DNA from 3 places in the Massilia sp. KIM genome. Region 2 is predicted to be linked to each of the others. Evidence: riboswitches for the same ligand, from Rfam matches in the RefSeq annotation. Region 2 holds a riboswitch; each other region holds the start of a gene.
What was found. Region 2 has a riboswitch for cobalamin ahead of B0920_RS25145 (TonB-dependent receptor domain-containing protein). Riboswitches for the same ligand answer to the same signal wherever they lie in the genome.
Positions count from the first base shown of each region.

Region 1: it holds a riboswitch for cobalamin, as region 2 does, so the genes downstream of both, B0920_RS22755 (cobaltochelatase subunit CobN) here and B0920_RS25145 (TonB-dependent receptor domain-containing protein) in region 2, are expected to answer to the same signal.
Region 3: it holds a riboswitch for cobalamin, as region 2 does, so the genes downstream of both, B0920_RS11015 (TonB-dependent receptor) here and B0920_RS25145 (TonB-dependent receptor domain-containing protein) in region 2, are expected to answer to the same signal.

Region 1 covers NZ_MVAD01000004.1:35,716-39,763, reverse strand. Annotated here, with positions in the region: gene B0920_RS22765 (hypothetical protein) at 1-1,479, shown strand, start outside; gene B0920_RS22760 (hypothetical protein) at 1,476-2,315, shown strand; cobalamin riboswitch at 2,429-2,647, shown strand; gene B0920_RS22755 (cobaltochelatase subunit CobN) at 2,793-4,048, shown strand, end outside.
Region 2 covers NZ_MVAD01000007.1:9,749-13,796, reverse strand. Annotated here, with positions in the region: gene cobT (nicotinate-nucleotide--dimethylbenzimidazole phosphoribosyltransferase) at 1-131, shown strand, start outside; gene B0920_RS25155 (adenosylcobinamide-GDP ribazoletransferase) at 132-911, shown strand; gene B0920_RS25150 (histidine phosphatase family protein) at 915-1,454, shown strand; cobalamin riboswitch at 1,474-1,695, shown strand; gene B0920_RS25145 (TonB-dependent receptor domain-containing protein) at 1,765-3,600, shown strand; gene B0920_RS25140 (iron ABC transporter permease) at 3,625-4,048, shown strand, end outside.
Region 3 covers NZ_MVAD01000001.1:2,535,943-2,539,990, forward strand. Annotated here, with positions in the region: gene B0920_RS11010 (cobalamin-binding protein) at 1-285, opposite strand, end outside; gene B0920_RS11015 (TonB-dependent receptor) at 294-2,279, opposite strand; cobalamin riboswitch at 2,362-2,593, opposite strand; gene B0920_RS11020 (M1 family metallopeptidase) at 2,733-4,048, shown strand, end outside.

The DNA of each region.
Region 1 (4,048 bases), on a different contig from region 2:
TGGTGGTGGCTGAATACCTGGTACGCCTTCCCCGTGATCGGCAAACTGAAGCGGCTCTCCCAGGACCTCCATCAGACTACCGACGGCAGCGGCTGGTTCAAGTCCGAGCGCACGCTCTGCCAGGACTACAAGGCTTTCGTTCAGGTGCAATCGGAATACGATTTCAACGAGCGCATGACCTACCTACAAAAGGCAGGTGACAATGGACGTACGACCACGCCCCTGGCGATCTGGATTCTGATTATCGCCTTCGTGTTCATCGAAGCCCAGGGTTTCAGCTATGTGCTCGCCGGCTACACCGTACCTGGCGCCAGCGAGACGACCCAGAAGTATGCGGCGATCGGTATCGCATTCATCGTCTCCGCCTTGTGCGTATTGCTTACCCATCAGGCTGGTCATGAACTCTATCGCTCGCTCAAGATCAAGCGCGCACGCAAGGACTGGATCGAGGAGGGGCGCAAGCACAAGCTGCGGACCAAATCCATGCCCTTGACTACGGCTCAGCACCTCGACGACGCCGAACCGGAGTACACCCAGATCTGCAACCGTGTCGGCCTGGACGCCAGCTTCGTCGTCAGCTGGGCCACACTTGCCTTCGTACTGATCATTGCTATCGGTGCGACATACGTGCGGGTCCAGAGCGCCAACAAGCTCATGGAAGACTCCGTCCGCATCCAGAAGAGCGAGCTGGTGGAACAGCGGCAAACCGGTGTCGGCCTGGACCTGGCCCAGCAGAACGTGATCCCGGACGCCGATGCGAACCTCAGCCTCGCCGCAGACGGCAAGGCGGTCGAGGAGGCGGCTCAATACGACCTGCACGGCTACTGGGTGACCTTCGCGATCCTGGCAGTGCTCTTCGTGTTCTTGCAGGGGCTCGGTGTGCTGTTCGGCTATCGCTGGGGATTCGCGGGCGAGAACAGCAAGGCAGCTTACAAGGCTTTGGGCAAGGGAAAATTCCTGACTTATGCGGACGTTCGCGCCGCCTCCCAGCAGTACATCGACAAGGCGCAGAACCAGCTCGAAAATCTTCAACAGCGGATGATCCAGCATCACGCGGACAAGGGTACTGGTGTCGCGGTGCATCCGAACAAGAGTTTCCTCGAGTTCCTCGACTCCACGGATCGCGAGGAGACCGATTACCGCACCAAGAAGCGTGCTGCGCTTCATGAGGAGCAGCGCCGTCTCGACGAGGAACGCGAGCGCGCCCAGGCGCACAAGGCAAGCAAATCCGCGCTTAACGCTGGTACTGGCCTTGCTGCTGCCGAGCTTGAGACACCCGTGGCGCGCGCCGGCGATGTTGGCCGCGCCATTAGCGAACTCGATCGCCTCGGGGACGATACCCAGGCCAAACGCGCCTATCTGGACACTCTTCCGGAACATGTATTCGCGGAAGTCAAATTGGTTCTCCAGGAACGCAAGGAGAATGCCGCCGCGCAGGCAAAGAAACAGCGCGCGGCCGAGATCGAGGACTTGCTGTGAAGCGCGCCTTCGCGTTCGCGCTGAGCCTTGTGTTTGCACAAGCCTGTCCTGCCGCGGAGAACGTGGTGCCGAGCTGCTACGACAGCAAGCTGGGTGTCGCGCCCGCGTCAGCGGATACCGAGCTGTTCGTGTTGGTAGACCAGACGACCGTGTTTGACAAGACTCTGCAGCAGCAGGTGGCAGACAATGTCCGTGCATTCATGACGGCCGGCAATGCCTACTCGTTGCTGACGTTTTCGGCTTTCTCGCAGGGCCGTTACGTGCAGCTCCTTAGCGCCGGGACGATCGAGCCGTCGATCCCTGCCGTGGCGCGAGACGATATCTCGAAACCCCTTCTGGCGCGGTTCGATGCGTGTTCCAAGCGACAGCCCATGGTCGCGATGCAGGCGATCGGCACCGGCTTGCGTGGCGCCTTCGACATGGCCAGCACGGATCTCGCCAAATCCGACGTCCTGGCATCGCTGAAATCCATCTCGACGCGGGTCAGGAAGTCGGGTGCAAGGCGCAAAATCGTGCTGCTCGCTTCGGATATGCTGGAAAACTCCTCGGTGACCAGCTTTTATGGACCGAAAGGCGCTTCGGTACGCCAGATCGATGCGGACCGGGAGCTCAAGCTCGCAGCCGACAATGAGCTGATCGCAGACTTTGGCGGTGCGCAGGTGTACGTGATCGGCGCTGGATTGTTGCCTGAAGAGTCGGGCAAATCGAAGAAGTATCGGGATCCCAAGACCCTGCGCGCGCTGGGCGCATTCTGGAACGCCTATTTCAACAAGTCCAACGCGACACTTGTCGAGATGGGCCAGCCGGCCCTGCTGAACCAGATTCCGGCCCGCTGAACGCGGATAGCTTGCGGCGCAAAGCCCACTCCTTGCAGGGAGTGGGCTTTTTTTTCGAGAGAGCATGGCGGTCTTGCCCGGATAGTGGCGAGGTCCACCACGGACATGTACAATCCGGCAATAACGTGAACGGTGCCCTTCCGCTAGTCTGCGGGAGGGTGAAACGGGAAGCCGGTGACGCGCGGGATGTCCATCCCCGCCAGTCCGGCGCAGCCCCCGCTGCTGTAGGCCCGACGACCCTGGACGACCGCCACTGTGCATCCGCACGGGAAGGCAAGGACAGGGAAGGATGAAGGCAAGCCAGAAGACCGGCCGCTCGCGATGCACATTGCAGGGCCCGGGGTGTGGCCTTGCCGGTTGGCGTTCCGTTCTCTTCGCATGCTTCGATTCCATGCCGCGCTTCCTGCGGCGCGGCCGCGAGCCCGGATCGCCTGGTTTTCCCTGCGCGCCTCGCGTGCCTTGCCGGTTGACGTCCAATTGAGCGCTCGTCCTGTCGTCCGCGCCTTCGCGGTGCTGCTATGCCTTCTGTCCTGCGTGTCCGCGCAGGCCGCCACCCTGTTCGCCCTGGTCACCGAGCGCGCCGCCCCGACCGCCGTCGAGGCCGCGCACCGCCACCTGGCCCGCCATCCGCGCGACCGCATCCTGCTGCGCACCCCGGCCCAGTTCATGGCGGCCAGCGAGCGTGAAGTAGCGCAGTGGCTGGGGCGCGCCGACAGCGTGCTGGCGGTGTCGGTGTTCGGCGATCCCGCCCGCCGCCTCAAGGACGCGCTGGCGCGCCATGCCAGGCCAGGCGCCGAGATCCTCGCCTTCAACGGCGAGGCCAGCCTGAGCCTGGTCACGCGCGGCCGCCACGGCAGCCTGGCGGGCTTTCCGGCCGAGACCCTGCGCCAGTTGTCGACCGAAACCCCGCCCCAGGACGCGCTGCAGGCCGCCACCGCGCATCCGGCCGCCGCCCGGTGGCTGGCCGCGCGCCGCCTGTGGCAGGGTGGCGGGGTCGATAACACCGAGGCCCTGCTGGCCCAGCGTCTTGCCCCGGGCACGCCGCTGGCCGCGCCGCGTCCGGAACCCGCCCTGCGCCTGCGCGTGGGGCAGCGCGAGCTGGCCGACGCGGCGGCCTGGGGCAGGGCGGCGGAGCTCGGCCTGCAGGACAAGCCGACCGTGGTCGTGCTCGACCTGTCGAACATGGATGGCGTGGTGCCGGCCGCGCTGTGCCGGAGGATCGAGCGGCAGGGCCAGCCCTGCGTGCAGCTCCTGACGCGCTGGGGCGGCGCCTCGCGCGAGGCGCTCGAGCGCCTGCCGCAACTGGTCACGCCCGCGCGGCCCGCGGCCCTGGTGGTGCTGCAGGACTTCGTGGTCGGCGCCGCCGAGGGCCGCGAAGCGGTGCAGGAAGCCTTCAAGCGCCTCGACATCCCGGTGTTCAAGGCGATCCGCCTGTCCGACCGCACGGCCATGCAGTGGCGCCTGTCGCCGGACGGCCTGCCGCCCGATTCGGTCCAGTACCGCGTCGCCCTGCCCGAGCTGCAGGGCATCGGCCAGCCGATTGTGGTGGCGGCCCTGGGCCAGGCCAGGCGCGATCCGCTGACCGGCATCGAGAACCGCCCGCCCGTGGTGCTGGACCAGGAGGCCGGCCGCATGGCCGCGCGCGTCGACCGCTGGCTGGCGCTGCGCGCCAAGGCCAACCGCGACAAGCGCCTCGCCCTCATCTACTACAACCACCCGCCGGGCCGCCAGAA
Region 2 (4,048 bases):
TCGACCTGGGCCTGCGCCTGGGCGAAGGCACCGGCAGCGCCCTCGCCCTGCCCCTGCTGCACGCCGCCGCCAACTTCCTGAACGAGATGGCGACCTTCGCCTCCGCGCAGGTCAGCAATCGCGCCGACTAAATGCACCAGCTGCGCCTGTTCTTCGTCGCGCTGCAGTTCTTCACGCGCCTGCCGATCCCGCGCTGGGTCGGCTTCGAGGCGGCGTGGCTGAATCACGCCTCGCGTTACTTCCCGCTGGTCGGGCTGGTGGTCGGTGCGATCGCCGCAGCGGTCTACGCGGCCGCGGGGCTGTTCCTGCCCGCGCCGGTCGCCGCCGTGCTGGCCACCGCGGCCACCATCTATATCACGGGCGCCTTCCATGAAGACGGCTTCGCCGACACCTGCGATGGCCTGGGCGGCGGCATGACGCGCGAGCGGGCGCTGGAGATCATGAAGGACTCCCGCGTCGGCGCCTATGGCGCCATCGGCGTGGTCTGCATCCTGATCGCGAAATGCACCACCCTGGCGATGCTGCCGCCGTCCAGCGCCATCGGCGCGCTTCTGCTGGCCCATCCCCTGTCGCGCCTGGCCGCGACTTCGCTCATCTGGAAGATGGAATATGCGCGCGCCGAAGGCAAGGCCAAGCCGCTCGCCCAGCGCATGAGCAAGGGCGAGTTCGCCATCGCCTTCGCCACCGTCCTGCTGGCCGCCGCAGCGCTGGTGGTGCTAGGCCTGCTGAGCGTCGCCGCCTGCGCTGCCGCCCTGCTGGCGGCGACGCTTGCCGCCCTCTGGCTGGCGCGCAAGTTCGCGCGCCGCCTCGGCGGCTACACCGGCGATTGCCTTGGCGCCGTCCAGCAGCTCGCCGAAGTCTTCATCTACATGGCGGTGCTGGCCACGCTCGGCCAGGGCACGCTGGCCTGAACCATGCAGCTGATCCTCGTGCGCCATCCGCAGCCGGCGGTCGCCGCAGGGCTGTGCTATGGCAGCAGCGACCTGCCTGCCGCCGATGGCGCCATCGACGCGGCGGTCGAGGCGCTGTCGGTCCATGCGCGCGACGGCCTGCCGGTCTACGCGAGCCCGCTCGCACGTTGCGCCGAACTCGCGCGCCGTCTTTCGCCCGCGCCGCTGTTCGATGCCCGCCTGGCCGAGATGCACTTCGGCGCATGGGAAATGCGCAGCTGGGACGACATCCCGCGCGAGGAAGTCGACGCCTGGAACGCCGACCTGCTGCATTACCGCCCTGGCGGCGGCGAAAGCGTCATGGACGTGGCCACGCGCGTCGCCGCTTTCCATGACGACCTGCACGCGCAGGGCCTCGACCGCGCCCTCATCGTCTGCCACGCCGGCACCATCCGCCTGCTGTCCTCGCTGCGCCAGGGCGGCAGCCTCGAGGAAGCCGCGCTGCGCGCCGCCCGCACACCCCACCGTATCGCCTACGCCGAAGTGACGATGCTGAAAGCCTGACAAGGCTGGGCGCGAGTCCGTATAATGACGGGGTTTTGGTGCTCGCGCCTGTATTCACAGGCGCAGTTAAACGGGAAACACGGCGCTCTTCTCCAGGGCCAACGTGTGCTGCCCCCGCAACGGTAAGCAAGTGCCGCGTCACGCGGCAAACCGTCTTCCTCGACCACTGTGCTTTGTGCATGGGAAGGTCTGACGGCCACACTTGCCAGCCCGGATACCGGCCAAAAGGTGGGAATGCGCCAGCGGCGCGTTCCTGTTCAATCTGGCCCACGGGGACGTCGGCTGGTTGTCCATTGATAGAAAACTGTTCATGAATTTTCCCGTAACACGGCAAGCGGCCGCAGTGTCGCTCGCGCTCGCCATCGCTTCCTCCTGCGCGTCCGCGCAATCCGTCGACACCGTCGTCGTCACCGCCAACCGCACGCCGCAGAAGGCAGCCGACGTCATCGCCGACACCACCGTCATCCATGCCGAGGAGATCGCGCGCTCGGGCGCCGGCTCCGTTGCCGACATCCTGCAGCGCCAGCGCGGCATCGAGATCACCCGTAACGGCCCGGCCGGCACGACCACCCAGGTCTACCTGCGCGGCTCCAACAGCAACCAGGTGGTGGTCCTGCTCGACGGCGTGCGCATCGGCTCCTCGACCACGGGCGCGGCGAGCTGGAACGCGATTCCCCTCTCCTCGATCGAACGCATCGAAGTCGTGTACGGCCCGCTCAGCACCCTGTACGGCGCGGACGCCGTCGGCGGCGTGATCCAGATCTTTACCCGCAAGGGCGTGGCAGGCCAGGCGATCAGCGCGTCGGTCGGCGCCGGCAGCAACGGCACGCGCCAGGCGCAGGCCGGCGTGAGCGGCGCGACCAGCGGCGAGCACGCCGTCAGCTATAGCCTGGGCGCGGGTTACGAGGATGCGGACGGCTTTTCGGCCACCCGCCCGGGCGTTACCGCGTTCAACGCGGACGAAGACGGCTACCGCCGCCGCGACGCCAACGGCCGCGTCGCCCTGACCCTGGCCCCGGGCCACGAGATCGGCGCGCAGTTCCTGCTCAGCCGTCTGTACAGCGAGTACGACAGCGGCGCCTCCAGCTTCAACACCTATACGGACCAGGAGCTGAACACCGCAGCCGTGTTCATGACCAACCAGATCCTGCCGAACTGGCGCAGCAGCCTGCAATACGCGCGCTCGGAAGACAAGGGCGGCAACTTCACTAGCGCCGCGGGCTCAGGCGCCAGCCAGATCGATACCCGGCAGGACGAGTTCAGCTGGCAGAACAACATCGCCATCGGCCCGGACACCCTCCAGCTGCTCTACAGCCACCGCAAGGAGGAAGTCGACAGCAGCGCGATCAATCGCTCGCGCATCACCAACGCCTATGCGGCCGCCTATTCGGCCAAGCGCGGCAGCCACCTGCTGGACCTGAGCGCACGCCACGACCGCTCGGTGTACGGCAACAAGAACACCGGCGCCGCCGGCTATGGCTACGATTTCGGCAACGGCCTGCGCGCCACCGCCAGCGTCGGCTCCAGCTTCCGCGCCCCGACCTTCAACGAGCTGTATTACCCGGGCTACGGCCTGCCGACCAACAGGCCGGAGAAAGGCCGCAACCGCGAGCTCGGCCTGCGCTACGACGGCAGCCTGGTCCAGCTCGATGCGCGCTACTACCGCAACCGCCTGACCGACATGATCGTCTCGGCCACGCCCTGCCCGGACCGCGCCGTGCGCAGCTGCGCCTACAACGTCAACGAAGCCCAGCTCGAAGGTGTGAGCCTGGGCGGCAGCACCCGCATCGCCGGCGTCAACCTGCGCGCCAACCTGGACTGGCAGGACCCGCGCGACGAGACCACCGGCAAGCGCCTGGCGCGCCGCGCCAAGGAGCATGCGAGCTTCGCCGCCGACCGTAGCTTCGGCACAGTGAAGGCCGGCGCCGAGTGGACGCTGTCGGGCGAGCGCTACGACGACGCGGCCAATGCGCGCCGCCTGGGCGGCTACGGCCTGCTCAACCTGTACACTACGTGGCAGTTCACCCCGGAGCTGTCGCTGCTGGTGCGGGTCAATAACGTGGCCGACAAGCAGTACGAGCTCGCCCGCAGCTACGGCACCAGTGGCCGCACCTGGTTCGCTGCCCTGCGCTACGGCATCCACTGACGGGGCTATACGACAAGGCCAAGCATGCATCCTCCCGCCCGTTCACAGCGCCAGCACGCCCTGCTCGTCATCGGGCTGCTGCTGGCCTGCGCCTTTGCCAGCCTCCTGCTCTCGGGCATGATTGGTTCAATCCGGGTGCCGCTGGCGGACATGCCGGGCGCGCTGCGCGAGCTCGCCGCGGGCAAGGCCGAGTCGTTGCCGGCCTCGCTGCTCGAGCTGCGCGCCAGCCGCGCGCTGATGGCCTTCGTGACGGGCGGCGCCCTGGCCCTGGCCGGCGTGATGATGCAGGCCTTGCTGCGCAATCCGCTGGCCGATCCCTATGTGCTGGGGGTGTCCTCCGGCGCTTCGGTGGGCGCGCTGGCGGCCCTGCTCATGATGTGCGGCGCGGCCGTGGTGGACGGCGCGGCCCTGGTCGGCGCGGTCACCATCTCGATGCTGCTCTACCTGC
Region 3 (4,048 bases), on a different contig from region 2:
ATTGAGCGCCAGCAGGCTCTCGACGTCGATCTGGGTGTTGCTGCCGACCAGGGGCAGCTTCTTCGCGGCCTCGGGGTAGTCGCTGTAATTCATCGCGCCCACCACCTTGGGCCCGCCGCCGGCCGCGAACAGCAGTTCGGTGACGTGGGGCGCCATCGCGATCACGCGCTGCGCCGGCCTGGCCAGGGTGACGGTGCGGCCGGCGTCGTCGACCACGCTGACGGCCGCCTGGGCCGGGACCAGGGCGCAGGCGAGCAGCAAGGACGTAAGCAGGCGCGATCGCATGGCCGGCCTCAGAAGTCGTAGCGCGCCGACAGCTTCAGCTGGCGTCCGTCGCTCGGGTAGATGCCCGAGCGGCAGCCGAAGGCGTTGCTGTAGTAGTCGCGGTCCAGCAGGTTCAGGCCGCTGACCGCGACTTCCCAGGCGCCCAGGCGGCGCGCGTAACGCGCGTCCACGGTGGCGTAGGACGGGATGCGCGCGCCGCAGGTATTGCTGAAGTCGCTGCCGTAGCGCTGGCTGTCCACCCATTGCACGCCGAGGTCGGCGCTCTGTTCGCGGCCAGGTGTCCAGGCCAGGCGCGCGCTCAGCACGTTCTTCGGCACCAGCACCATCTCGCGGCCGGCGTTGGGGCCGCCGGTGAACTCGGCCTGCACGTACTGCCACTGGCCGCTCAGGCGCCAGGCCGGCGTGAACTGGCGCCAGGCCTCGATCTCCACGCCCTGGCGGCGGGTCGGATCGAGGTTGGTGTTGGCGCCCCAGCCGATGGTCGGGTCGTAAAAGATCTCGTTGCGCAGGCGGTGGCGGAACAGGCGCGCGGACAGCTGCTGCACGGCGCCGCCGACGCTCAGGCCCAGCTCGAGGTCGCGCGAAGTCTGGGGCTGGAGCACGTCGAGGGTGGCGCGCAGCGCGTTCTCGTCCACGTTCGGGATGCGGTAGCTGCGGCCGGCCTTGGCGAACACGGTCAGGCCCGGTAGCAGGTCGATGCTGCCCTCCAGCGACCAGGCGTTGAGCGACTGCTCGCGCTTCTCGCCGGCCACCGCCGGGAAGGCCAGCGGGTCGGAATAGGTCTTCTCGAACTTCTCGTGGCGCGCGCCCACGGCCAGGCGCGCATTGTGCGGCGCGTTCCAGCGCAGCTCGTCGCGTACGTAGAATGCCTTCGAATCCTGGCGCGCATCGCCGAGCGAGAAGTCGGAGACGGTGTCGCGCTCCCAGCGCACCAGGTCGACGCCTGCCACCAGCTCGTTGCGCTGGCCGCCCAGTTGCGCGCTGTGGCGCAGGCGCGGCGAGAACTGGGTCTGCTTCGCGTCGTAGGTCGAGCGCGACAGCGTCTCGACGCCGGCCACGGTGAAGTGGTAATTGGCCTCGACTTCGCGCTTGCGGTGCGAGAGTTCGGCGGCCAGGTCGAAGGCGCCGGCGCGCTGCTCGACGAAGAGGTTGACGCGGTCGCTGTCGAGCGAGCCGTAGTCCTTGCGGGTGAAGCTGGCGCGCGGATTGTCCAGGTAATGCGCCTCGCTCAGCGAGCCCGGGAAGCGCGAATCGGCGCGCGCGCTTTCCACGCGCAGGCCGGCGCGGCTGCCCGGCGCCCAGGCGTATTGCAGGCCGCCGCTGAAGGCGGTCTGCTCGAAGTTGGCGTTGTCGCGGTAGCCGTCGGTGGCGCGGTCGTTCACCGCGGCGTCGAAGGACCAGGGGCCGGCGCCGTGGGCCAGGCTGGCGCGCAGGTCGCGGTGGTGGAACTGGCCGCCTTCGGCGAACAGCGAGCCGCGGGTCCCGGCCTCGCCGGCGCGGCGGGTGATGATGTGGATCACGCCGCCGGTCGCGCCTTCGCCGTACAGCACGCTGCTGCCGCCGCGCGTGATCTCGATGCGTTCCACGCTGTCGACCGGGATGGTCGAGAGCACGGTGGTGGCCAGCTCGTTCTCGTTCAGGCGCACGCCGTCCACCATCACCACCAGGTTCTGGGCGCTGTTGGCGCCGAAGCCGCGCAGGTCGAGGGCGAAGTCGGGCGAGGCGTCCAGGCTCTGGCGGCCATAGACGCCGCCGATCTTGCGGATCGCCGCGTTGACGTCGCTGGCGCCGGCGCGGCGAATCTCCTCGGCCGTGATCACGGTGGCGCCGATCGGGGCCTGGGCGGCCTGCACCGGGAAGCGGGCGCCTGTGACCAGCACAGAAGGCAGGGCGTCCTGGGCCAGCACGGGCGCGAGGGCGGGAAGGGAGATGGCGCAGGCCAGGGCGAGCGGCTTGAGGGCCGGCGCGCCGCGCGTTACAGCAGCAAGATTCATGTCGGATGCATTCTTCGAAAAAATCCGCCGTCGCTGCGTCCCCGCAGTCCGGCGTCAACGAACGAGCGCGCATCTCCATGCGCGGCCGTTCACCTGTCCTGGCCGGTATCCGGGCTGGCAAGACCGACTGCCTCACCTTCCTATGCGCGGGCACAGTGGTTGTCGAGGCGGCCTGTCGCCGGGGGCGGCGACGCTTGTTGACCGTTGCGGGGGCAGCACACCTTGGCCGCGGCGCGGAGCGCGGCGGCCTCGTGTTTCCCGTTTAACTGCGCAGGCGGAGAGCCTGCGCGGGCACCAGAACGGCGGGCATTATAACCCTGCCAAGCCCGGCCCGCGTCGGCCGATCCTGCCTTCCAGCCCGCGCTTTGCGCATTCCGTCGGAAAAACTTGGACCAGAGCAAGCTTCTCGCTATAGTCATGCGTTAACGACAAGACAAGATCGAGAGCCCAGCAATGCAGACCCTCATGCGCCGGCGCGCCGCCGGCTTCGCTGCCGCCACCCTGCTCCTGGCCGGCTTCGCCCTGGCCTGGCAGACCGGGGCGCCTCCCGCGAAGGCCCCGCCGGCCTCGTCCGACGGCATCGCCCTGGCGGCGTCCGACGCCGCCGCCGTCGCCACGCCCAGCAGCCCACAGGCCTGGGGCGGCATCCGCAGCGGCGAGCACGCCACCCTGTCGGACCGGGTGGTCCATTACCGCATCGCGGCCACGCTCGACCCGGTCAAGCACCTGGTCAGCGGCCAGCAGCAGCTCACCTGGCGCAACCGCAGCGCGCAGGAGGTGCGCAGCGTCTACCTGCACCTCTACATGAACGCCTTCGAGGGCATGGGCAGCACCTTCTTCACCGAGCAGCGCCTGGCCGGCGAGGGCTTTCGCAGCGGCCTCGCCCTGAACGAGGGCGAATGGGGCTATATCGCCCTGGGCGCAGTGCGCCAGGGCGCAGCCGCCGTGCCCTGGCATTTCGTGCAGCCCGACGGCGGCCCCGCCACCGACCGCACCGTCGTGCGCCTCGACCTGCCCCAGCCGGTGGCGCCGGGCGCCAGCACCACCCTGGACATCGGCTTCGCCACCCAGTTGCCGCGCGTGGTCGCGCGCACCGGCCACCACGGCAGCTTCCACCTGGTGGCCCAGTGGTTCCCCAAGATCGCGGTGCTCGAACTGCCGGGCGAGCGCGGCGCCACCGCCCCGCGCTGGAACGCCCACGAGTTCCACCAGAACTCCGAGTTCTACGCCGACTTCGGCAGCTTCGACGTCAGCCTCACCCTGCCCAGGGACTATGTGGTGGGCGCGACCGGCGAGCTGCAGGGCCAGCCGGTCGAGAAGAACGGCATGCGCACCCACCGCTACCTGCAGGCCGACGTCCACGACTTCGCCTGGACCGCGGACAAGCGCAGCAGCCGGCCGCTGGTCGAGACCTGGACCGGCCCGGGCAGCCCCACCGTCACCGTGCAGGTGCTCTATCCGCCCGAGTACGCGGCCAGCGCCGGACCAGCCATGAAGGCGGCCAAGGATTCCCTCGCCTATTTCTCGCGCACCCTCGGGCCCTACCCCTACAAGACCCTGACGGTGGTGATTCCGCCCTACGGCGCCGAGGAAGCGGGCGGCATGGAGTACCCGACCTTCATCACCGCCCTGGGCTTCGAGGACGTGCCGCCCGGGTCGCTGGCCGAGTTCGAACTGGACGGCGTGACCATCCACGAGTTCGGCCACAACTACTTCTACGGCATCCTGGCCTCGAACGAATTCGAGGAGCCCTTCCTCGACGAAGGCAT